DNA from 4 places in the Brevibacterium sediminis genome. Region 2 is predicted to be linked to each of the others. Evidence: riboswitches for the same ligand, from Rfam matches in the RefSeq annotation. Region 2 holds a riboswitch; each other region holds the start of a gene.
The links. A riboswitch is a leader RNA that binds a small molecule or an ion and turns the genes downstream of it on or off. The one in region 2 is predicted to bind thiamine pyrophosphate.
Positions count from the first base shown of each region.

Region 1 (5,840 bases), on a different contig from region 2:
GACCGCGGACGATGTCGACTTGGTGATCGACCGGTCCGTGGGCGCCCTCCGGATTCAGGCTCAGCTGCCAATCCGCGGCCGAAGTGAGAGCGCGAGCAAGGTAATCGAGGGCATTGTCGACGGCCTCGCCGAGGATGTACGACCCGATCTCTGTGCGTTCGCGGCCGAGGACGGCCACCTCGGCGGTGATCGCGGCCGACAGAGTGCACCCGGTTCCATGCGTATTCATCGTCGTCACACGGGGGTGGGTGAACTCGCGGACCTGACCGTCGGCGGTGGCGAGGATGTCGATGACCTCGTCCTCGCTGCCGTGTCCGCCCTTGAGCAGGACCGCTCCGGGCCCGCGTTCGAGCAGGCGCCGAGCCTGGTCACGCATGGCTTCAGTCGTCTGCGCTTCGGGTTCGTCGTCGGAGATCAGCAGGGCCGCCTCGGGGAGGTTGGGGGTGATGAGGTCGGCGACCGGCAGCAGGTGGGTGCGCACGGCCTCGACGGCATCGGTCTCGAGGAGGCGGTGGCCGGAGGTCGCGATCATCACCGGGTCGACGGTATAGAAGCCGAGCCGGCCTTCGGCGGCGCGAGCGACGACGAGTTCGACAAGGTCACGGCTGCCGAGCATCCCCGATTTCGTCGCATCGACGGGCAGGTCGCCGAGCACGGAGTCGAATTGATCGGCGACGAAATCGACGTCGATCGGATAGACGCGGGACACACCGTGCGTGTTCTGCGCGACGAGGGCGGTGATGACGGTCGTGCCCATGGTCTTCCGCGCGGTGAAGGTCTTGAGGTCGGCATGGATTCCGGCACCGCCAGAGGGATCGGTGCCGGCGATCGACAGGGTGATCGGCGGGCGGGTTGTCACTGTGCACTCCCGGCGTATGCGGCGAGCAGCTCCTCTGCTGCCGTCTTCGGATCGTCGGCCATGCAGATCGCCGAGACCACACAGATCCCGATCAGCCCTCGTCCCTGCAGGTCAGGGGCTCGGTCGGCGTTGATGCCGCCGATCGCGACCGCGGGGATGCCGGCTTCTGCCACCAGTTCCCCGAGACGGTCCGGGCCAATGCCGTCGGGGGCGTCTGCTTTCGTGGAGGTGTCAAAGACCGGTCCGATGCCGACGAGGTCGACGACTCCGGAGTCGCGGGCGGCGGCGAATTCGTCGCTGTTCGCGGCCGAGAGACCGATGAGCGGTTCCGCACCCACGGCGGCGCGCACCTCGGCGACGGTGGTGTCAGTTTGGCCGACGTGGATGTGCACGTTCTCGCCTTCGTCGATGAGGCGGCGGGCCACCTCGACGCGGTCGTTGAGGACGACGGGCACCGTGCGGTCGGTGTCGCGGGTGGCGGCATCGACGGCGGCGATGACCTGGCGGGTGAGCGAATAGAAGCCTGCATCGTCGATGTCTTTGTCGCGGACCTGGACGATGCCCACTCCCCCGGCGACGGCGGCCTGCACGGTCTCGGCGACGCTGCGGCCGGCGGCCTCGCACTGCGCGGAGTCGGTGACGAGGTAGAGGCGCGTGTCGATTCCGGCGAAGCGGTCGGCCGAGCCGTCTCGGTCGTTCACGGTCGCGCTGTCGTCAGCCGGGTTGTCAGCGATGTGGGCGGATCCGGCGGTCATGCCTGGACGCCTTCGCCGGCGGTTTCATTCGCAGAAGTGAGCGTGTCGAGGCCGATTCTCGCCTGTGCGAGTCGGTCACCGTCGACGGTGTGGAGTGCGTCGAGAAAGTTCACCGAGTAGCTGCCGGGCCCCTTCGCACCATCGGCGGCGAGTTCCCCGGCGACCGCGAAGTGGGCGTGGGCGGCGACGACGGCTTCGAACTTCGCCGAGGCGGCCCCACCGTTCGCGGACTGCTCAGTGGCGTTGACGGCTGAGACGTCGGCGTCGGGGTCGGCGAGTCCGACTCGGGCGGCGGCCAGGTAGGCGACGGTGACGGCACCGAGTGAGCAGCCGGTGCCGATGACGAGCGGCATGAACTCATGTCCACCTGAGATGCGGGCGACGTGGTCAGTGCCGTCGATGTGGGCGACGACGGCATCGGTGGGTCCGGAGACGGCGACGATGGCACCGGTCTCTCGGGCCAGCTTCGCGGCAGCGGGTAGGACGGCGTCGACTTCATCGGTGGAGTCGACTCCACGACCACCGAGTCCGACTCCGGCGAGTGCGGCGATCTCGGAGGCGTTGCCGCGGATGGCGGTCGGGTGATCGGCGGCGGCGCGGCGGATGCGGGAGGTGCGGAAGTCGACGGCGCCGACGCTCACGGGGTCGAGGACCCAGGGTTTTCCGGCGGTGTTGGCGACGTCGATGGCGGCATCGGCGGCGAGCAGCTGGTGGTTCGAGGCGGTGCCGAAGTTGACGAGGACTCCGCTGGCGATCCCGGCGAACTGTCCGGCATCGGCCTCGTGGTCGAGCATTGCCGGGGAGGCGCCGATGGCCAGGAGCACGTTGGCGCTGAACTGCTGCACGACGGTGTTCGTGATGCACTGGATGAGTGGATTGCTTGCGCGCAGACGCGCATTCGCAGAACGCAGGTCGAAGTCAACCATGACGATCCCTTCGCTAGTATGGCCCAGATCAGGTTCGATGGGTGTTCTCTCAGCCTCGGTGTCCTCCGTGCGCAACTCTTTGGTGCGAACGGATCCTCATGAGGCACCCCATGTCATTGGCTCCGACTGTATCAGCCCGGTCGGACACGGGCGACTCCATACTCTGCTTGGATGCTCAGCACCGACCGCTCGACTCAACGTCGCTGTATCAAGCTATGCATTGCGCGCTCGACGCTAAGGCGAGCGGTCGGCAGAGAGAGCTTCACGCCCCACTACCCGCGCCCGACGTACCTCTGTCCGCGGCGGCTGAGCGCGTCGATGACGACGGCGGTGAGCAGGACGAGTGCGGTGATGATCTGCTGCGCATCGGAGTTGAAGCCGATGAGGTAGAGACCATTGTTGATCGCACCGACGACCAGAGCACCGAGCACGGCTGCCCAGGCGGTTCCGCGTCCGCCGAACAGCGAGGTGCCGCCGATGACAGCTGCAGCGATCGCATTGAGCAGGTCCTGCGTGCTCACCAGCGTCGATCCCGCATTTGTCGTCACACCGGTCTTGATGAAGCCGAACAATGCGGCCAGCACTCCGGCTGCCATGAACACGCTGATGCGCACCCAGGTCACGCGGATGCCGGCACGCCGTGCAGCTTCGACCTTTCCGCCGACGGCGTAGATGGAACGACCGTAGCGGGTCTTGCGCAGCACGAGGTCGATGATGATCGCAATGACGATCATGAGGAAGAAAGGCATCGCCAGACCGAAGTCCTGATTGACGAGGATGAGGAACCCGAACACGATCGCGGCCAGCAGTACGATCCGCACGATCACAGAGGTCCAGCTCGGAGCGCTGAGACCCTCCCGGTGGCGGCGCAGCTTCGAATAGATGATGCCGCCGCCGAAGCCGATGATCGCGACGGCGCCGAAGATATAGGCCCAGATCGCAGGAAAGTAGAAGCTGGCGAAGTCGAAGGCGAAGGTGTCCGACATCGACAGGTTCTTCTGCGTGCCCAATGTCGTCAGAGTCAGACCGGTGAACGCGAGCAGACCGGCCAAGGTGACGACGAACGCCGGGATGCCGACGACGGCGAAGAACCAACCTTGAATCGCGCCGACGACCAGGCCGAGCAGCAGCATGATGACCAGCGCTAAGGCCGGCGGCACACCTTGCCTTACCACCAAGACACCGAGCAGCGAGGCGGCCAAACCGCCCAATTGCGCCAGAGACAGATCGATCTCGCCGAGGAGCAGGATGAGGTTGATGCCGAGAGCCAGGATCGCGAGGAACGCGACCTGAGTGGAGAGGTTGACTAGGTTGGCCGGAGAGATGAAGTTCGAGTCGGCCGACTGGAATACGATGACGATGACGATGAGTGCGAGGATGACCGGGAACGACCCCAGCTGCCCCTCTTTGACCCGGCGGACGAAGGTGCCGATCACGCCTTCGGAGGAGATCCGCTCATCGGTGATGAAGGAATTGCGGGTCATCGACGCTCACCCCTCCGTGCGGCGCGTTTGGTCACGACATTGTCGCTGGCTCCGGTGATCGCGGCGACCAGCACATCGGTGCGCTCGTCACCGGGGAAATCACCGGCGTCCTTGCCCAGCCGCAGCACGTGCACCCGGTCGCACACCGCCTGCACATCGGCCATATTGTGGCTGACGAGCAGCACGCCGAGGTCGCGTTCTTTGAGCCGTTCGATGAGGTTGAGCACTTCGGCCGTCTGGGCGACGCCGAGTGCCGCCGTCGGTTCATCGAGCATGACCAAGGATGGTTCGCCGAGGAGGGACCGGGCGATCGCGACCGTCTGACGTTGACCGCCGGACAGGGCCGCGATCGGTACGCGCACGCTCGGGATCTTTGCCGAGAGGCTGCGCAGCAGCTCCCAGGATTTGGCTTCCATCGTCACTTCGTCGAGGACGCCGCCGCGGGTCTTCTCATGTCCGAGGAACAGGTTGGCCACCACGTCGAGGTTCTCGCACAGGGACAGATCCTGGAACACTGTGGCCACTCCGGCTTTCTGTGCATCCTTCGGGGAGGAGAATCTCTGCGCCGTCCCGTTCATGATGAGTTCGCCGTCATCGGCGGCGTGGACTCCGGCGATGACCTTGATCAGGGTCGATTTGCCGGCGCCGTTGTCGCCGACGAGGCCGACGACTTCGCCGCGACCGACGCTGAGATGGATGTCGGTCAGGGCTTGGACTGCACCGAACCGTTTGTTGATTCCGCGCAGTTCGAGCACCGGCTCGCTGTCGCTGCCCGGCGTCCGCGTCGCCTCAGTTGCCGGGTCGGGTGTCTCTGATGTCATCTGTTCCTACTTGTCGCAGTCGTTGACCCCGGCAGCCGGCGACCGGTGGCGGTCGCCGGCTCGAGGTCGGTCACGTCAGATTGTGAACGCGCACGCGCTCACTTCACGCCGGCATCGGCACAGAGCTTCTCCACCTTGCCTGTGCAGATGTCCTCGGCCTTGATCTGGTCACCAACGATGTCTTTGATGGTGTCGGTGGTGACGACCTTGGCTTCGACGAAGTCCGTGGGGGTGTCCTTGTAGGTCGTGCCCGCGTCGACGTCCTCGCCTGCGGCCAGGGCCACGGCGGCTTTGGCGGCGAACTCGGCCTGCGGTGGGATCGACTTGTAGATCGTGGCGTACTGGTCACCCTTGAGGATGTTCTGCAGACCGTCGACCTCGGCGTCCTGACCTGTCACGACGGGTTCGACCTTGGCTTTCTTCGTTGCGGCGATGACGCCGCCGGCGGTGCCGTCGTTGGCAGAGTAGATCGCGATCGGCTTCTCGCCCTTGCCCTGCAGCTGACCTTCGACCCACTGGCGGGCGTCGTCGGGGTTCCAGTCGAGAGTGTCGTGGCTGGCGGCGATGTCCACGCCTGCGCCCTTGAGGGTCTCTTCGGCGCCGGCCTTGAAGTCCGCGGCGTTCGGGTCCTTCGGATCACCATTGACCATCCAGACCGGTCCCGATTTCGGGTCGACGCCGGCGTCTTTGAGCCCGTCGAGGACGGCCTGGCCCTGCAGGTTGCCGATCTTCTTGTTGTCGAACGAGGTGTAGTAATCCGCACCTTCGAAGAAGCGGTCGTAGGAGATGACCGGGATCTTCTTCGCTTCGGCTTTCGACAGCGCGGATGAGACTGCGGAAGCGTCGACGGGGTCGAGGACGATGGCGTCGACGCCTTCGGTCACGGCCGCCTCAACCTGTTGCTGCTGCTGAGTCGCGTCCTGATTGGCGTTGCGGTATTCGACCTTCGCGTCTGGGTTGGCTTCTTTGAGGTATTTCTCGAAGTTCGGCTTGTC
Region 1 covers NZ_JAHQRN010000004.1:61,463-67,302, reverse strand. Annotated here, with positions in the region: gene thiD (bifunctional hydroxymethylpyrimidine kinase/phosphomethylpyrimidine kinase) at 1-859, opposite strand, end outside; gene thiE (thiamine phosphate synthase) at 856-1,614, opposite strand; gene thiM (hydroxyethylthiazole kinase) at 1,611-2,540, opposite strand; TPP riboswitch at 2,528-2,661, opposite strand; gene KTJ89_RS10250 (sugar ABC transporter permease) at 2,813-4,024, opposite strand; gene KTJ89_RS10245 (ATP-binding cassette domain-containing protein) at 4,021-4,845, opposite strand; gene KTJ89_RS10240 (substrate-binding domain-containing protein) at 4,944-5,840, opposite strand, start outside.
Region 1: another riboswitch for thiamine pyrophosphate. It lies ahead of thiM (hydroxyethylthiazole kinase); the one in region 2 lies ahead of KTJ89_RS04555 (TenA family protein).

Region 2 (5,840 bases):
CGGGGGCCAGGAATCGGAGGTGACTTCCGCCCAGGTGCCGTCCTCCTCGACCGCGACCTTCCAATCGAGGAGCTGCCCGTAGAACTCTGCGAGTTCGGCGGCGTCGGGAGCATCGAGTACGACCACAGGTTGCTTTGCGATAGCCATGACCTGAGTCTACGCCGCAGCACGGACATGACGAAGGGGCCAACGACGGTCGGGGTGGCGTAGGCTCGTTGAGCAGATCCGCCGGGCGAGCGATCGCGCCGGCACCCCGAGCAAAGGTTCGCGATGAGTTCTCATGCCCTGCCCGTCGGCGACGGTCCGGCGGTGCACATCATCCACGACAATCCGGAATGGATCGCTCCGTTCACGGATGCGCTCGACCGCCTCGGCGTCGCCCATGTCGAATGGCTGCTGCCCGAGACCACGATCGATCTCGACGCCGAGCCTCCACAGGGGATCTTCTGGTCGCGGCTGTCGGCGTCGGCGCACACCCGGACCGATCCGCATGTGAAGGAGTACGGGCGTGCGGTCCTCGACTGGCTCGCCGCCGCCGGCCGCCGAGTCATCAACGGACGCGATGTCTACGAGCTCGAGGTGAGCAAGGTCCGTCAGCATCGCGAGCTGGCCGGCCGGGGCTTCGATGTTCCGCGCACCGTCGCCGCGTTCGGACCGCGGGCGCTCGTCGACGCCGCGGCCGGCTTCACTCCCCCATTCATCACGAAGCACAATCAGGGCGGCAAGGGCCTCGGTGTGCGTCGCTTCGACTCCCACGCCGAGCTCGAGGCGGTCGCCGATGAGTTCGCGCCCGGTGGAGCGAATGCGCCGATCGACGGCATCACCCTCATCCAGGAGTATGTGCAGCCAGCTCAGCCGTTCATCACCCGTGCCGAATTCATCTGCGGACGCTTCCACTATGCGGTGCGCGTCGACGTCTCAGGTGGGTCGTTCGAGCTGTGCCCGGCCGATGCCTGCACGATTCCGAGTGCCGGGGCCGATCCCGACGTCGAGGCGGTCCCCCAGTTCGCCCGCCGTGAGGAGATCACGGCCGGAACACCGCTCATCGCTCGGCTCGAAACGTTGTTGGCCGACCTCGGCATCGAGATCGCCGGCGTCGAGTTCATCGAGACCGCCGACGGCCGTCAGGTCGTCTACGACATCAACACGAACACGAACTACAACCCGTCCGTCGAGTCCGCCGAACAGTCGGCAGGTCGTCAGCCTGCCGCGGACCGTATCGCCGATTTCATCGCCGACACCCTCGCCGAGGCGGCCCCACAGTCGGTATCCCCCGCCGGGTCCACAGCCCGGTGAGGTCCCGGGACACGGTCCTACGTCACCTGCTCGCCGATCTCCGCGTAGTCCGGCCTAGGCAACGCGCTCTCGTGGCCCTCGATGGGGTCGACGGTGCGGGGAAGACGATGCTCGCTCACGAGCTCGTGAATTTGGCCAAGACCGCTGCGGACGTTCCTGGACAAGATTCCGACCGCCGGGTCACCGCCATCAGCATCGACGGCTTCCACTTCCCTCGGGCGATTCGCTACGCCCAAGGCAAGGGGCCAGACACCTTCTATCGCCGTTCCTATGATTACGGAGCCTTCGTCGAATCCGTCGTCGAACCATTTCGACGAGGCGACTCGGTCGTTCCAGCCGTGTGGGACGTCGACAAGGATCGGCCGATAGCGCCCGAACCTCGGAGCCTGCCGAACGACTGCGTCCTCCTGGTCGAGGGAATCTTCCTCCATCGTCCCGAGCTTGTGGATCTCTGGGATGCGAGCATCTGGGTCGATGTTCCGTTTGAAGTCTCGGTCCCACGAGGAAACGAGCGATTTGCCGGACGGTTCGATACCGATCCCGAGGATGAGTCGAATCTCCGCTACGTCGGTGGTCAGCGACTCTACTTCGCCGAGGCTGCTCCGTGGGAAAACGCCACATGGGTGCTCGACAATCGCGATCTGGAACGGCCGACCCTGATCCGCCGGTCCGGGCCCGACCGGCCCTGATCTGCCAGCCCTGGCCCGACCGGCCCTGATCTGCCAGCCCTGGCCCGTTCGCTCTGACAGCACACCTTATCCCGATGATAGTGTCGAAGTGCTACAGGGGAGCGCCGAAAGGACCGGCGCTGAGAGTGCGCATGCAGACCCTTTGAACCTGATCCGGTGAACACCGGCGGAGGGAGTGGACAAGCAATGACCACCACAGATTTCGACACATCGATCACCGTGGACGCCGACGGAGCGGTATCAGCACTGGTGAGTTCGACCAGCCGGCAGTGGGCGGGAGCCGTCGATCACCGGTTCGTCCGGGAGCTCTTCGCCGGCAGCATCGACGACGCAGTGATGCGCGACTATCTGGTGCAGGACTATCAGTTCTTCGAGTCGTTTCTGTCGATGCTCGGCGCGTGCGTGGCCCACGCCGATGAACTCGAGGCGAAGCTGCGGTTCGCCCGACAGCTGGGAATGCTCGTCGCCGATGAGGACACCTATTTCGTCGACTCCTTCGCCGAATTGGGAGTCGATACAGCCGATTATCTCCACCCGGAACTGACCGCCCCGACGGTTGGGTTCCGCAATCTCATGGACTCGTCAGTCGCTTCGGCGTCGTATCCGCAGCTGCTCGTCGTCCTCGTTGTCGCCGAATGGCTCTATCTCGACTGGGCCGAGTCCCGGAAGGACATGCCGCCGCGACATATTCACCGAGGCTGGATCGATCTCCACCGAGGCGAGGCCTTTCACGGGTGGGTGCAGTTCCTCGTCGACGAACTCGAACGCGTCTTCCCCTCCGGCGACGCCGAAGCCGCCGAGTCCCTGACCCGCGTGTGGCGGCACGCCGTCGACCTCGAATGCGCGTTCTTCGACGATGTCTACGGCTGCGGAATCGCAGAATGAGATTCGCCGGGCTGACGACGTACCGGGCCGGAATGGTGATGCTGCTCGTTGCCGATTGCGCCTTTCTCGCATTCGGCATCATCATTCCGGTGATGGACGGAGTAATTCCGATCACTCAGTTCGCTCCGCTGGTGCTCAGCGCAGCGATAGCCCTCGCACTCGCGGCCGGCGACAACACGAACGAACAATTCAACGACCGTCGATATGTCTATCTGACATTGACGGCCGTGCTCGTTGCCATCGGCGCTGTCTCAACAAACGCTGGTCTGACCAGCACTTGGATCAGCTCAATTTCGGTGCTCTTGCTTTTGGTGCTGGTGTCGATCGTCGTCGACAAGAAGAAAAACGCGTCCCACGAGGCTGACGATCGAAAATAGGCCGCGCCGTTCCTCCCCTAGACTGGCCCCATGAGCACAGGTGTAGATGCAGTCGTCATCGGATCCGGCCCGAACGGCATGGCCGCCGCCGTCACCATGGCCCGTGCCGGGCTGAGCGTCGAAGTCTACGAGGCTCAGCCGACGATCGGCGGCGGCGCCCGCACCCTCGACCTCGGTCTGGCCCCCGGCGTCACTCATGACATCTGCTCGGCCGTCCACCCACTGGCCATCGCCAGCCCCTTCTTCGTCGACTTCGACCTGCGTGCCCGCGGCCTCGAGTTCACCACCCCCGAGATCTCCTACGCCCAGCCCCTCGACGGCAAACCCGCCGCGCTGGCCTTCCACGATCTCGAAAAGACGGTCGACCACCTCGGCGCGGCAGGACCGGAATGGCGGCGTTTCTTCGCTCCGCTGCTCGACCGGGTCGATGACGCGATCTGGCTCTCCCTCGGTGACAAACGTTCTGTGCCAGAGACCCTGCGCGATCTTCCCGGCATCGCGAACGTCGTGAAGTTCGGCCTGCGGCTCCTGTCCCAGGCCAGTCCCGCGTGGAACATTCCGCTCTCCCACGAATCCTCCCAGGCCCTGTTCACCGGCGTCGCCGCGCACGCAATCGGTGGGCTGCCGGCGATGGGCACCGCGGCCACGGCCACGATGCTCTCGACCGTCGCCCACGCGGGCGGCTGGCCCTCCCCCATCGGCGGATCGCAGTCGATCATCGACTACCTCGTCGCCGACCTCGAAGCCCACGGCGGAACCGTGCACACGGATGCGCGCATCGACCACGTATCGGACATGCCCGCTGCCCGCGCCTACCTGCTCGACACCTCGGCGCTGAACGCCGCGCAGATCTTCTCCGGCCTCATCCCGAGCCACGTCGACAAAGCCCTGCGCAGCTTCAAACACGGCAACGCCGCTGCCAAGGTCGACTTCGTCCTCAATGGACCGGTCCCCTGGTCCGACCCCGAGGTCGGCCGTGCCGGCACTATCCACATCGGCGGATCCCGGGCGCAGATGGCCGCCGCCGAGGCACAGGTGATGTCCGGTCGCATGCCCGCCGATCCCGTGTGCCTGATCTCGGATCCGACCGTCTTCGACCCATCCCGCGAGGTGAACGGCCTGCGACCGCTGTGGACGTATGCGCACGTGCCCTTCGACTGCCCGCTCGACCCGACCGAGTACATCACCCGCCAGCTCGAACGCTTCGCTCCCGGCTTCCGCGATCGGATCGTCGCACACAACGCGATCCCCGCCTCCGAGATGGCCGGCCACAACCAGAACTACATCGGCGGGGACATCGCCACCGGCATCGTCTCCTTCTACCGGATGATGGCCCGCCCGCGCACCAGCTGGGACAACTACAGCCTCGGCGTCCCCGGTGCCTACCTGTGCTCGGCAGCGACCCCGCCGGCACCGGGCGTGCACGGGATGAACGGCTGGTTCGCCGCCCGCCGGGCTCTCAAGTCCCGGTTCGGGATCACGGAGGCCCCGAGCCTGGCCCCGGGCGACTGACTTTCATTCAGCTCACTCAGTCCTGCACCCACCGATCAGCGTCGCTGTCATAGTGCCATTCGGCCACCTCGGTGACGGCTTCGATGACGTTGTTCAGCCAGTACGTAGTATCCGGGTGCCAGCCCGCCACGAGACTCGCGGTCCGATCGTCCGTGTTACCTGCCGTGGGGATGGTCTCCGATTTCTCGCCGAGGCGGCCCTCCGCCACGTCGATGACCGCACCGGCCGTGCGCAGATAGCCGGCCAGACCGACGTGGACACCGTCGAATTCCTCGGCCACCCGTGACCAGTCGGGGATGACCCAGCGGCCCTTGCGCCCGGTGGTCTCGGACCAGACATAGCGGCGCTGGGCGGTGACGTCGAGCGGGTAGCGGCGGCACAGATCGGCCCAATCCTCGGGTGTCCGGATCTCGGCGATGCGAGCGTCCGGGCGCAGTCGCAGACGGCAGGCTCGGGCACGCTCGAGACCGAAATCGTCCTCGACGAGTTCGACGCCGATCAGGGTTCCGTCCGGCCAGGTCCCCGTCGACGACCAGAGCCCGTCTGGCGGAGTCGACCACCATTCGCCGCTGAGCTCCATATACGGGTTCTTGGCGAAATCGTGACGGTAACGGGTTTCCGTGGTGAGGACATCTGCAAGCCACTCGTCCAATCCCCATGAGAGACTCGCCCCGTCTTCGTCAAGAGGCGGGTATAGATCGGTCAGAGTGATTTCTATGCGCTCATCCGTCGGGCCTGTCTCGAGGTCGAAGACCGCGGGCAGTCCTGTGTGGCGTCCATTGACTTCATTGAGTTCTTTGACGTCCCAGCCCAGCGCCCACTGATCATCGGGATCGAGTGGCTTCGACCAGGCATCTAGTAAGCCCGTGGAAACGAGCATCTCGGCGAAGGGACGCAGAGCCTCGCGCACCTCGCCGATTTCCGCGGTCCCCCAATCGTCATCATCAGGAGGCTGCCAATACACTGCAGCGTCGACTACGTCGGACATGGCTTCCTTAACTGCACTCCAAGTCGGCGCAATCGGGCACAGGCACCTCAGATTGCGCACCACCGCCTCCGCGCCTGGGGCTTCTTCATCGCC
Region 2 covers NZ_JAHQRN010000002.1:35,137-40,976, reverse strand. Annotated here, with positions in the region: gene KTJ89_RS04570 (VOC family protein) at 1-147, opposite strand, end outside; gene KTJ89_RS04565 (ATP-grasp domain-containing protein) at 271-1,296, shown strand; gene KTJ89_RS04560 (nucleoside/nucleotide kinase family protein) at 1,368-1,985, shown strand; TPP riboswitch at 2,071-2,177, shown strand; gene KTJ89_RS04555 (TenA family protein) at 2,172-2,870, shown strand; gene KTJ89_RS04550 (hypothetical protein) at 2,903-3,247, shown strand; gene KTJ89_RS04545 (phytoene desaturase family protein) at 3,278-4,759, shown strand; gene KTJ89_RS04540 (hypothetical protein) at 4,776-5,840, opposite strand, start outside.

Region 3 (5,840 bases), on a different contig from region 2:
TCCGCACTTTCCTCCTCTGGGACGGGATCGGCAGTCTCGCTTGGGCGCTCTATTCGACGGTGATCGGACTCATCGGGGGAATGATCTTCGAGGACCGGCCGCTGCTCGGAGTCGCCGTGGGCATCGGCATCGCCCTGGCCATCACCGGCAGCGCCGAACTCATCCGCCGATTATGCCGGCGCCGCAGAGGACACACTCGGCACCGATTCACCGAATTCCAAGACCGAGATGTCACGATGGCAGGGATGTCTCAAACATATGTGTGGTACGTCAGCTACGGATCGAATATGGCTCGCGATCGGCTCGCCTGCTATCTGCAGGGCGGGCGACCGCCCGGGGCGATGGTCACCTATCCAGGTGCCAGGGACGCAACACTGCCCCGCGCAGAAGCCGGGATCGAACTGCCCGGAACGATCTATTTCGCCGGCGAGTCCAAGGTGTGGGGCGGCGGCATGGCCTTCTACGATCATTTCCTCCCCGGACCGACCCCCGCCAAGGCCTACCTCATCACTGCCGAACAGTTCGCCGATGTGGCGGCACAGGAGATGCACCGACCGCCCGAACCGGACAGTCCGCTGGAACGCCTCGTCTTCGATCTGGCAGCCGGCAGCTCCCACTCTCTGGGTCCGGGCGGGTACGAGACGCTGCTCGTCCTCGATGATGTCGACGGTGTCCCGATGGTCACGTTCACCGCCGCGCATCGTTCGTCAGACGTCGAACACGCTCAGCCGCAGGAGCCGTATCTGGCGATGCTGCGCACCGGCATTGCCGAAGTCAGAGCCGCTTCTGGGCTTCCCCTGCCCGCAGCTGCACAAGTGTGAGGTCGAGCAGCGGAGTCGCCACTCCCAGATCCTCCGCCTTGATCGACAGGTCGCCGAGGATGTGCTCCGTTTCGCTCGGCAGCCCTGCCGTCACATCCCGGTAGAGGGATGAGGTGAAGGCGGAACCGTCCTCGGTGAGCATCTTGATAGTCATGGCGTGGGAGGCTTCCGACACCGGGTGTCCTGCCGCAGCCGCCACGGCTTCGAGTTCATCGATGATGGCATACACGTGCGATCTGCCGCCGGCTTCCATGATCGCTCCGACCGGGGCGCGGAACAGGCAGGTGACGACTCCTGCCGCGGCGATGAAGATCCATTTCTCCCACAGCCCGTCGATGATTCCATCGACGGTCTGGAGTTTGAATCCGGGCACATCGAGCGCCTCGGAGATGCGTGTGGGCACTTCGGCGCCGTGGAGATCTCCGATGGTCATCACGGCCAGGTCGGTGAGCTGGACGACGGCTCCGTCCCTGATGGTGCCGACGATCTTGACGAACCCTCCGAGCACCTGTCCGGGGTATCTGCTCTGCAGCTTCTCGATCTGAGCCATGCCGTTGAGGAACGGAATGATCGTCGTCTGCTCGCCCACAGCCGGTCCGATATCGGCGATGACCGAGTCGAGTCCACCCGCTTTGACCGCGACGATGACGAGGTCGAAGGTTCGTGATGCGGCTGTGAGTTCCTCAGCGGTGATGACATCGACCTGATTCGTCCGATCATCACCGGGTGCAGTGAAGCGCAGTCCCTCCGCGCGGACCGTCTCCGCCCGTGCCTGCCGGAGCAGGAAAGTGACATCGCGTCCGGCCTCCTGCAGATAGGTGCCGAACGCTCCGCCGGTCGCCCCCGCCCCGGCGATGAGAATCGACAGGTCAGCGCCAGCACCGATTCCGTCGGATGCTCTGTCAGCTGCTTGGGTCATTCCAACTCCTCCTTGAGCTCCCGCGCGGCCGCAGCGGGATCCTCAGCCGAGGCTATCGCACGGACGACGACGGTACGCCTCGCGCCCGCCTGCCGGATCGCGTCCAGCCTCTCCCCGGGCGCGATACCGCCGATCGCGAACCACGGTTTGGCCGCCTCGGCGGCGGTTGCGGTCAGCAGCGCCGTCCCCACAGAGGCGCGGCCTGGCTTCGTCGGGGTCTCCCAGACCGGCCCGACACAGAAATAGTCGGTCTCCGGGTCCGCCTCGGCGGCGAGCGCCTGCTCGAGGGAATGGGTCGAGCGGCCGAGGATGACATCGGGTCCGAGCACAGCCCTGGCCTGAGCACTGGTGAGGTCGCCTTGACCGACGTGGAAGACGTCGGCGTCGGTCAGCAGCGCAACGTCGGCACGGTCATTGACTGAGAAGAGCTTGTCGTGACGGGTGGCGATATCTTTGAGGACCTCCAATGCCGCGATCTCGGCGCGGGCCTCGAGGCTCTTGTCCCTCAGTTGGATGATGTCGACACCTCCACGGTAGGCGGCGTCGAGGAACTCGGCGAGGTCGCCCTGACCGGTCCGGGCATCGGTGCACAGGTAGAGCTTCGCCTCTGCCAGTCGCGCCTCTCTCCAGGCTCTCTTCGTCTGCCGCGCTGCGGTGCGCGGTGGCATCTGTGTGGTCATGGTCATAGAGTAGAGGAGTTCGCGGGAGCCTCCCAACGAGGCTGAGAGGGCGTAAGAGCCGACCGTCAGACCTGATGCGGATCATGCCGCCGGAGGGAGAAGCTGTGAGAGTCATTGTCGTCGGCGCCGGGATCATCGGCCTGTCCACGGCCTGGTATCTGCGCCGCCTCGGTACCGAAGTCACCATCATCGATCCTGCGCCCGCTCAGGGTGCGAGCCATGCTGCCGCAGGGATGCTCGCTCCCGCCGCCGAGGTGGTCTGGGGGCAGACTCCCCTGTACCCGCTGATGCGAGCCTCCGCACAGATGTATCCTCGGTTCTCCGCCGAGGTGGCGAGCGCCGCTGGCAGCGATCTCGGTTTTTCGGATGCCGGAACATTGGTGTGCGCCGGTGACCGAGCTGATCTGCAGGCTCTGCGGGAGCTGCGCGATGCACAATCGCGGTCCGGTTTCGCCACCGAGCTCATCACCGGCAGTGCTGCCCGCCGGGTTGAGCCGTCGTTGTCGCCTGCCGTCGCCGGGGCAGTCCACATTCCAGGCGATCACTCGATCGACCCCCGTCGGCTCACTGCCGCATTGCTGACTGTCCTGTCCTCTCACTCAGGAGGCTTCATTCGCCAGCGGGCGGCCAGCCTGATCAAGGACGGCGATACGACTGTGGGAGTCGCACTGGGCGATGGCCGCCGGTTGGAGGCCGATCAGGTGATCATCTGCGCCGGCAGCGCTGTGTCCGCGATCGTCGGTGCCCCGCAGCTGCCTCTGCGTGAGGTCTGGGGTGATGTTCTGCGACTGCGCGCCTCCGCGAAGGCGACTCCGCTGCTGAGCCGCACCATCCGCGGGCTGGTCAATGGTCGCCCCGTCTACCTGGTTCCTCGCCCGGACGGCGAGATCGTGCTCGGTGCCAGTTCGCGTGAGGACGGACTCTCCGGCACTCCGGCCGGGGCGATTCACCGGCTGCTCGCCGACGGGCAGCGACTGGTCCCGGGCATCGTCGACGCGGAGATCACCGATATCACCACCCGTGCCCGGCCCGGTTCTCCGGACGACCTGCCGATGATCGGCCGCATCGATCCCGGCTGCATCGTGAACACCGGGTATTTCCGCCACGGCATCCTCTTGGCCCCGTTCGGCGGCAGGCTCGGTGCCGAGCTCGCCCTGGGCGTCGCCTCCGACTGGCCTCCTGACGGGACGCTCGAGTCCGTGTCCCCACACCGCTTCACCACAGACCACACCAGTGCCTACCCGATGAGGAGCATCTCATGACCGACCACGACCACTCACCGACCATCGTCCTCAACGGCGCTCGCCATGAGCTGCCGGGTGCCACCTCGGCGCTCGACCTCATCGCCGACGTCACCGGACGGGAGCTGAACCCCGATGGGACACCAGCCGACGGCGGCCGCCTGGGCATCGCCCTGGCCGTCGACGGTGAAGTCATCCGTCGCGGTGCCTGGTCCGATTGCACCCTGGCCGACGGGCACACCGTCGACATCGTCACCGCCGTGCAGGGAGGTTGAGATGACCTGGACGATCGATGATGTGGAGATGTCGTCTCGCCTCGTGATGGGCACGGGAGGGGCGAGTTCCCTGAGCATTCTCGAAGACGCACTCGTGGCTTCGGGAACCGAGCTGACCACTGTGGCGATGCGCCGTTTCGATGCCGAGTCCCGCGACTCAGTGTTCACAATGCTCCAGCGTCTGGGTATTCGGGTGCTGCCGAACACCGCCGGCTGCTATACGGCCCGAGACGCCGTGCTCACCGCCCGACTGGCCCGAGAGGCGCTGGAGACGAATTGGGTGAAGCTCGAGGTCATCGCCGATGAGGACACCCTGCTGCCGGATCCCATCGAGCTCTTCGCAGCAGCCGAGGAGCTCGTCCTCGATGGGTTCACGGTCTTCGCCTACACGAACGACGATCCGGCCCTGGCGAAGCGTCTGGAGGACGCTGGTGTAGCTGTGGTGATGCCGGCCGGTGCTCCGATCGGCAGTGGGCTGGGCGTCCTCAACCCTCACAACATCGAGACCATCGTCTCCCGTGCACAGGTGCCCGTCATCCTCGACGCCGGTGTCGGCACCGCCTCCGATGCCGCTCTGGCGATGGAGCTCGGGTGCACCGCGGTGCTGCTGGCCTCGGCGGTCACCCGCGCCCACGATGCTCACGCCATGGCCCGGGCGATGGCTTTGGCCGTCGAGGCCGGGCATCTGGCGGCCGGAGCCGGGAGGATTCCCAAACGACCGTTGGCATTGGCATCATCGCCGTTCGATGGAATGGTCGCAGCACAATGACCACCGTTGCCGCCACTCCTCCGTCGCTGCCTCCTCTCGTCGACCCCGTGGAGTCTCTGTCCCGGACGGAGCTGGAACGCTACTCCCGGCACCTGAGCCTGCCGGGATTCGGACTCGAGGGACAACGGCGTCTGCGGGCCGCCTCGGTGCTGGTCATCGGCGCCGGCGGGCTCGGGGCTCCAGTCCTCAACTATCTCGCGGCCGCAGGAGTCGGGTCGATCACGATCATCGACGATGACGTGGTGGAGGCCTCGAACCTGCAGCGCCAGATCATCCACCGGAATGCGGATGTGGGCCGACCGAAGGTCTCCTCTGCCGCCGATGCCGTGCACCGGCTCGATCCGAACTTCGAGGTTCGCACGATCGCGGAACGGCTGAGCCCGGAGAATGTGCTCGGTCTCTTCGCTGAACACGATGTCGTCGTTGACGGGGCGGACAACTTCGCCACTCGGTACTTATCCAATGATGCCGCCGAACTCACCGGCACCCCGTTGGTGTGGGGCACGATCTTCCGCTTCGCCGGTCAGGTGAGCACGTTCGTTCCCGGTCACGGGCCGATGCTGCGCGATCTGTTCCCGGATATCCCGGAACCCGATTCGGTGCCCAACTGCGCCGAGGGCGGAGTCCTCGGTGTGCTGTGCGGAACCGTGGGCTCGGCGATGGCAACCGAGGCGATCAAGCTCATCTGCGGCATCGGTGCCCCATTCATCGGTCGGCTGCTGCGCTATGAGGCGCTGACCGGGGAGTACTCGACCCTGCGGTTCTCCCTCGATCCCGACCGTCCCCCGGTCACCGACCTCACCGAGGTGGCTGCCGCCTGTGCTGTGGACCTCGACGGCGGCGGCGTGGCAGAGCCTGCGGCGGATGAGATCGACGTCGCCGAATTCCTGTCCGTCGAAGACGATGTGTTCGTCGTCGATGTGCGGGAGGACTGGGAACGTGAGCTGGCGGCCATCCCCGGCTCGATGCATCTGCCGCTCGGCGCCCTCCGAGACGGCGGGTGGCAGGCGCTTGAGTCGTTGGTCGGCGCCTCCGGCCGGTCGGAGACACCCGTCGATATCGTCATCCACTGCAAGTCCGGGGCCCGATCGGCCGAGGCAGTCCATTTTCTGTCCGGTTCGGTGCCGGCCGGAGT
Region 3 covers NZ_JAHQRN010000001.1:303,553-309,392, reverse strand. Annotated here, with positions in the region: gene KTJ89_RS01435 (DedA family protein) at 1-821, shown strand, start outside; gene KTJ89_RS01430 (ketopantoate reductase family protein) at 775-1,740, opposite strand; gene thiE (thiamine phosphate synthase) at 1,737-2,420, opposite strand; TPP riboswitch at 2,432-2,535, shown strand; gene thiO (glycine oxidase ThiO) at 2,525-3,682, shown strand; gene thiS (sulfur carrier protein ThiS) at 3,679-3,936, shown strand; gene KTJ89_RS01410 (thiazole synthase) at 3,938-4,705, shown strand; gene moeB (molybdopterin-synthase adenylyltransferase MoeB) at 4,702-5,840, shown strand, end outside.
Region 3: another riboswitch for thiamine pyrophosphate. It lies ahead of thiO (glycine oxidase ThiO); the one in region 2 lies ahead of KTJ89_RS04555 (TenA family protein).

Region 4 (5,840 bases), on a different contig from region 2:
GCCGGCGTCACCGCGCTCACCCAGCTCGATGCCGACGGGCTCGACGGCATCCCACTGTTCGCGGCGTTCGATCATGAGGAGATCGGGTCGAATTCGCGCTCGGGCGCGTGCGGTCCGTTCCTCGCCGACGTCACCGAGCGCATCGTCGCCTCCTTGCTGCCGCAGTCGACGCGCAGCGATTATCTCGCGTCGATGTCCACCTCGGTGTGTGTCTCCTCCGATGCCGGGCATGCTGCCCATCCGAACTATCCGGAACGGCACGATCCGCATGTCCGCCCCCGCCTCGGCGGCGGTCCCCTGCTCAAGCTCAACGCTCAGCAGCGCTACGCCACGGATGCGGTGGGCACCGCCGTGTGGTCACAGGCGTGCGCGGCCGCCGGAGTCGAGTACCAGGATTTCGTGTCGAACAATGCGATGCCCTGCGGGTCGACGATCGGACCGCTGACCGCGACCCGGCTGGGCATGACGACCGTTGATGTGGGCCCGGCTCTGTACTCGATGCACTCGGCCCGCGAAATGGTCGCGGTCTCCGACGTCGTCGCCCTCGGCGCCGCTGCGAAGGCGTTCCTCCAGGGCGGCTGACCGCCAACCCGTCCGACAATTCTGCGAAATTGGTTCGGCGCGGTCGGATTTTCTCACCATTGATCGGCAAGGAGGCCGAATGCACGAGGAGGATCACTTCCGAAAACGGTCGTGGCGCGCCGGACCGCTCACGCTCACCGCACCCGACCCTGAGAGCATCGACTCTGTGCTGCGCTGGCGAAACGACCCGGCAGTGACCGAATGGCTCATCCAGACCATTGTTGATCCTGCTGCGCTGAAGCGGGAGTGGTTGGACAGCCTCGACAACCCGCTTCATCATGTGCTCATCGCCCGGCACAGCGAGGATGTCGTTGCGACCGGAACCCTGTGGATCTACGACGGCCAAGGACAGATCCATGGAGACCGGAACGCCTATCGGAACTGTGAGGCGGGAATCGACTACCTCGTCGACCCGCGTCATCAGAGTCGTGGTTTCGGCGGTCAGGTCGCCCGGGTGATGTTGCAGCTGGCATTCGACGAGCTCGGTCTGCGACGTGTGAGCGCCGGATGCTTTGCCGACAATCGTGCGTCCCGTCGGATCCTGGAGAAACTGGGAATGCGGCTCGAGGAGTATTCAATTCAGGCGTCTTGGCATGCCGATCGAGGCTGGCTCGACGGCTGTTCCTACGCCATTCTCGCCGAGGAATGGTCATCACACCGATCCGATTGATGCTTCGAGGGCTGCAGTTGTCCTCACTGCGTCAGTCGTGATACGAATGGCACGACCCCACGGGAGCCCGCTGCAAGGGCTGAGATCGGACTGGATCGTCCGAGACCGTAGAACCTGATCCGGTTGATACCGGCGTAGGAAGTGAGGACTGCAGATGACTGCATTCACCCCTGAAACACCTGCCCCTGCCACGACTTCGTCTGACGCAGATTCGCACGACCAGTTCACCCTCGAGCAGTATCCGACGCATTCGCCGGCGTGGGTCGAGGACGAGGAACACGGTATCCGCGTTCCCGTGACCCGCATCGAGCTCGAGGACGCGAACGGTCGGGCCAACGATCCCGTCGACGTCTACCGCACCGTCGGACCGGGCAGCATTCCGGAAGAGGGACTGCCCGCTCTGCGATTCCCGTGGATCGAGAACCGCCTCGACACTGAGACGTATGACGCCCGCGGCCACCGCATCGCCGATGACGGTCGTGCCGCCGTCCGCCGAGGTGCCCCGTCGCAGCAGTGGAAGGGACGCAAACCGGTTCCGCGAAGGGCCAAGTCCGGCCGCACGGTGACCCAGATGCACTACGCAAGGCAGGGCATCATCACACCGGAGATGCGGTTCGTGGCGCTTCGCGAGCAGTGCGATGTCGAACTCGTGCGCGCCGAGCTCGCCGCCGGTCGCGCGATCATTCCGAACAACATCAATCACCCCGAATCCGAGCCGATGATCATCGGCAGGGCGTTCCTCGTCAAGATCAATGCGAACATCGGCAATTCCGCGGTCACCAGCTCCATCGCCGAGGAGGTGCAGAAGCTGCGGTGGGCCGCGAAGTGGGGTGCCGACACCCTCATGGATCTGTCGACCGGCAATGACATCCACACCACCAGGGAGTGGATCATCCGCAATTCGCCGATCCCCATCGGCACCGTCCCGATCTATCAGGCGCTGGAGAAGGTCGACGGCGATGCGAACGCTCTGACCTGGGAGATCTATCGCGACACGGTCATCGAGCAGTGCGAGCAGGGTGTCGACTACATGACCGTGCACGCGGGTGTGCTGCTGCGCTACGTTCCTCTCACGGCTGACCGGGTCACCGGGATGGTCTCACGCGGCGGGTCCATCATGGCCGGCTGGTGCCTTGCCCACCACGAGGAGAACTTCCTCTACACCCACTTCGATGAACTCTGCGAGATCTTCGCTCGCTACGATGTTGCTTTCTCGCTCGGCGACGGACTGCGGCCGGGTTCTATCGCCGATGCCAATGATGCCGCCCAGTTCGCCGAGCTCGACACTCTCGCCGAACTCACCGAACGCGCGTGGGCCCACGACGTCCAGGTGATGGTCGAAGGGCCCGGGCACATTCCGCTCCACCTCGTGCGGGAGAACGTCGAACGTCAGCAGGAGTTCTGTCACGGTGCGCCGTTCTACACCTTGGGTCCGCTGGTTACGGATATCGCGCCCGGATACGACCACATCACCTCGGCGATCGGGGCGACGGAGATCGCCCGCTACGGCACGGCGATGCTCTGCTACGTCACCCCGAAGGAGCATCTCGGGCTGCCCGACCGTGACGACGTCAAGACCGGGGTGATCACGTACAAGATCGCCGCGCATGCCGCCGATATCGCAAAGGGCCACCCGGGGGCGACGGCCCGCGATGATGCGCTGTCGAAGGCTCGATTCGAATTCCGGTGGCGGGACCAGTTCGCCCTCGGCCTCGATCCGGAGACCGCCGAGGCGTTCCACGACGAGACGCTGCCGGCGGAACCGGCGAAGACCGCGCACTTCTGTTCGATGTGCGGTCCGAAGTTCTGCTCGATGCGCATCTCCCAGGACATCCGCGATACCTACGGCAGCGCCGAGGCGCAGGAGGCCCTGGCGGGAATGCAGCAGAAGAGCCGCGAGTTCCTCGCATCGGGCGGAGAGGTCTACCTGCCCGATCCGACCGTCGGCCTGCGGGAAGGTTGAGTCCGGCTCCGGGCCGGATCCCGCCGGTCGGCCCTCAGAACAACTGAGGAACGAGGGCCCCGGAGAATCCTGGCCGCGGGCCGCGCTGCCCGCCGTGCGAAGCGTGGAGCTCCGCTCCTCGTCAGCGTCGATCAAGGCGGAGCGCGCCCACCGGACTGTACACAGATCGACAGACGCGCCACGCCTTGAGCGAGCAGTTGGGCGCCCCGGCTTCTCACTTATTCAGCTCGTCCAGTGCCTTCTGCGAGCCCGGGTGCAGCTTGATCGGCTCCGGCGGTTCGGCGGTGTCGAGGTTGATCTCCTTCGCCGCGGCATGCACCTTGACCAGATCGTCCTTCTTGTCGAAGAGGAGCTTCGTCAGAGCACAGGCCGTGCCTTCGTCCATGTCGTTGCGGACCATGAGCACGTTCGGGGTGACGATCGTCTTCACCGTGTCGACGCCCTTGTACGTGTCACCGGGGATCTCAGCCACCTCGTAGACGGGGTTGATCTCCTTCATCTTCCCCTCGAGGTCGGAGATGTCGAGGATCTCGACGTCCTTGCCGTTCGAGGTGAAGAGGTCGGTGACGCCGGCTGTGGGCAGTCCGCCGGACCACACCATGCCGTCGATGGTTCCGTCCTTCATCCCGTCGACGGTCTTGGACAGGTCGAGGCGCTGTTTGGTCACGTCCCCGTCCTTGAGCCCGGCGGATTCGATGAGACGGTTGGCGATGACCTCGGTGCCGGACTTCGGCGAACCGGTCGAGATCGTCTTGCCCTTGAAGTCCTCGACCGAGTCGATTTCGGCATCCTTGCGCACGACGACGTGAGTGAAGTTGTCGTAGATACGTGAGAGCGCGGAGAGGTCCTCGGCCTCCTTGAAGTCCGCATCCCCCGTCACTGCGTCGGCGGCGGTATCGGCCAGGGAGAACGCGATGTCGAAGTCGCCGCTGGACAGCTGTTGGAGGTTCTGCACGGAAGCGCCGGTCTCCGACGCTGTGGCCTTGAGGTCGGAATTGTCAGAGATCACCTGCGCCAGTCCGCCGCCGAGCACGTAGTACACACCGGTCGAGTTGCCGGTGGCGATGGTGATCTGCCCCGAGGCGGCCGTGCAGCCGTCTCCGCCTTCGGCAGCGGGTTCGGCTTCGCGCTTGCCACCGCATGAACTCATCGTCAGCACTGCGGCCAGGGCCGCAGCGGCGATCGTGAACGTCCTTGTTCGCTTCATGGACTTCGTCCCTTTCTCAGTTGGTCCCGGCCGGTGTTCCGGACGAGGGTGGTGCATCGGTGGGTCCGTCACCGGATCCTTCCGCGCCAGTTGTACCCGTGCCGGCTGCGTTCGACGGTGCCTCATCATTCGCCGAGGCGGCCGGTCCAGCCGCAGTCCCCCTCGCCGAGGCGGTCGCCGGCTTCCGTCGGAGGACCATGTGGATGACGACGGCGAGAGCAAGGGCAGCGAAGCCGACCATCATCGACAGCGGCTGCAGGTAGAGGAGCGCGCCGGCGGCGAGGAAGCACAGGATCCGCTCGGGCCAGCCGGCGCGGCGGATGATCCATCCGCCTGCGCCCGCGGCCAAGGCAGCGACTGCGCAGGCCGAGACAAGGAAGGTCCAGACCGCGCCGAGGAACCCTCCCTGAGCGACCAATGCGGCACCTTCGGGTGTGAAGGTGAAGGCCAAAGGCACGAGGAATGCGGGGATCGCGTACTTGCAGGCCTGCCACATGGTGGCGATGACGCGGCCGCCGGTGATCGCCGAGGAAGCAACCGCCGCCAGCGCGGTCGGCGGGGAGACCTCGGAGAGGACTGCGTAGTAGAAGATGAACATCGCCGCGGCCGCCTCGGGGACTCCGAGGGTGATGAGGGCTGGGCCGACGATGACCCAGCTGATGATGAACGAGGCGGTCACCGGCACTGCCAGACCGAGCACCGTCACGGCAACTGCGGCGAAGATGCAGGTGAGGATCAGGATGACCGTCGGATCATCCGAGAATGCCTGCGCTCCCTTGATGAGGATGTCGGAGATGACCTGGCCGAGCCCGGTCTTCGTGATCGTCGAGACGATGATGCCGGCGGCGGCACACACGCTCGTCACCGGCAGAACCGAGCGGATGCCCGTCGACAGGGCCCCGTAGAACACGTCCCAGACGGCGCGGAGGATCGTGGCGGGTTCGCCTCGGCGGGCGAGGATGATCTCGATGATGCCGAATCCGATGCCGACGAGCGTCGCGTAGACGACGGCTTTGAACGGTGCCATGCCGAGGGCGAGGAAGACGACGATGATGCCCAGGGAGATGAAGTGGTAGAAGCCCTTCTTGAAGATCGGCCATGACCGCAGCCCCGGCGGCGGCGTGTAGTCGACTTCGATCTTCCGGGAGTCGATTTCGATGGCGAGGAAGATGCCGAGGTAGTACAGGAGAGTGGGCACGACTGCCCACAGAAGGACGAGTCCGTAGGAGACGTTGAGCAGCTCGGCGATGATGAAGGCCGCGGCACCGAGCGTCGGCGGGGACAGGATGGCGCCGATGCCGGAGGCGGCAAGCATACCGCCGGCGTTCTCCTTCGGATAGCCGGCTCTTTTGAGCACCGGCCAGGTGACCGCGCCGAGCGAGACGGCCGTTGCCGTGCCCGAGCCGGAGACCGTGCCG
Region 4 covers NZ_JAHQRN010000012.1:111,069-116,908, reverse strand. Annotated here, with positions in the region: gene KTJ89_RS19175 (M18 family aminopeptidase) at 1-582, shown strand, start outside; gene KTJ89_RS19170 (GNAT family N-acetyltransferase) at 662-1,252, shown strand; TPP riboswitch at 1,303-1,411, shown strand; gene thiC (phosphomethylpyrimidine synthase ThiC) at 1,407-3,215, shown strand; gene KTJ89_RS19160 (TAXI family TRAP transporter solute-binding subunit) at 3,430-4,422, opposite strand; gene KTJ89_RS19155 (TRAP transporter permease) at 4,439-5,840, opposite strand, start outside.
Region 4: another riboswitch for thiamine pyrophosphate. It lies ahead of thiC (phosphomethylpyrimidine synthase ThiC); the one in region 2 lies ahead of KTJ89_RS04555 (TenA family protein).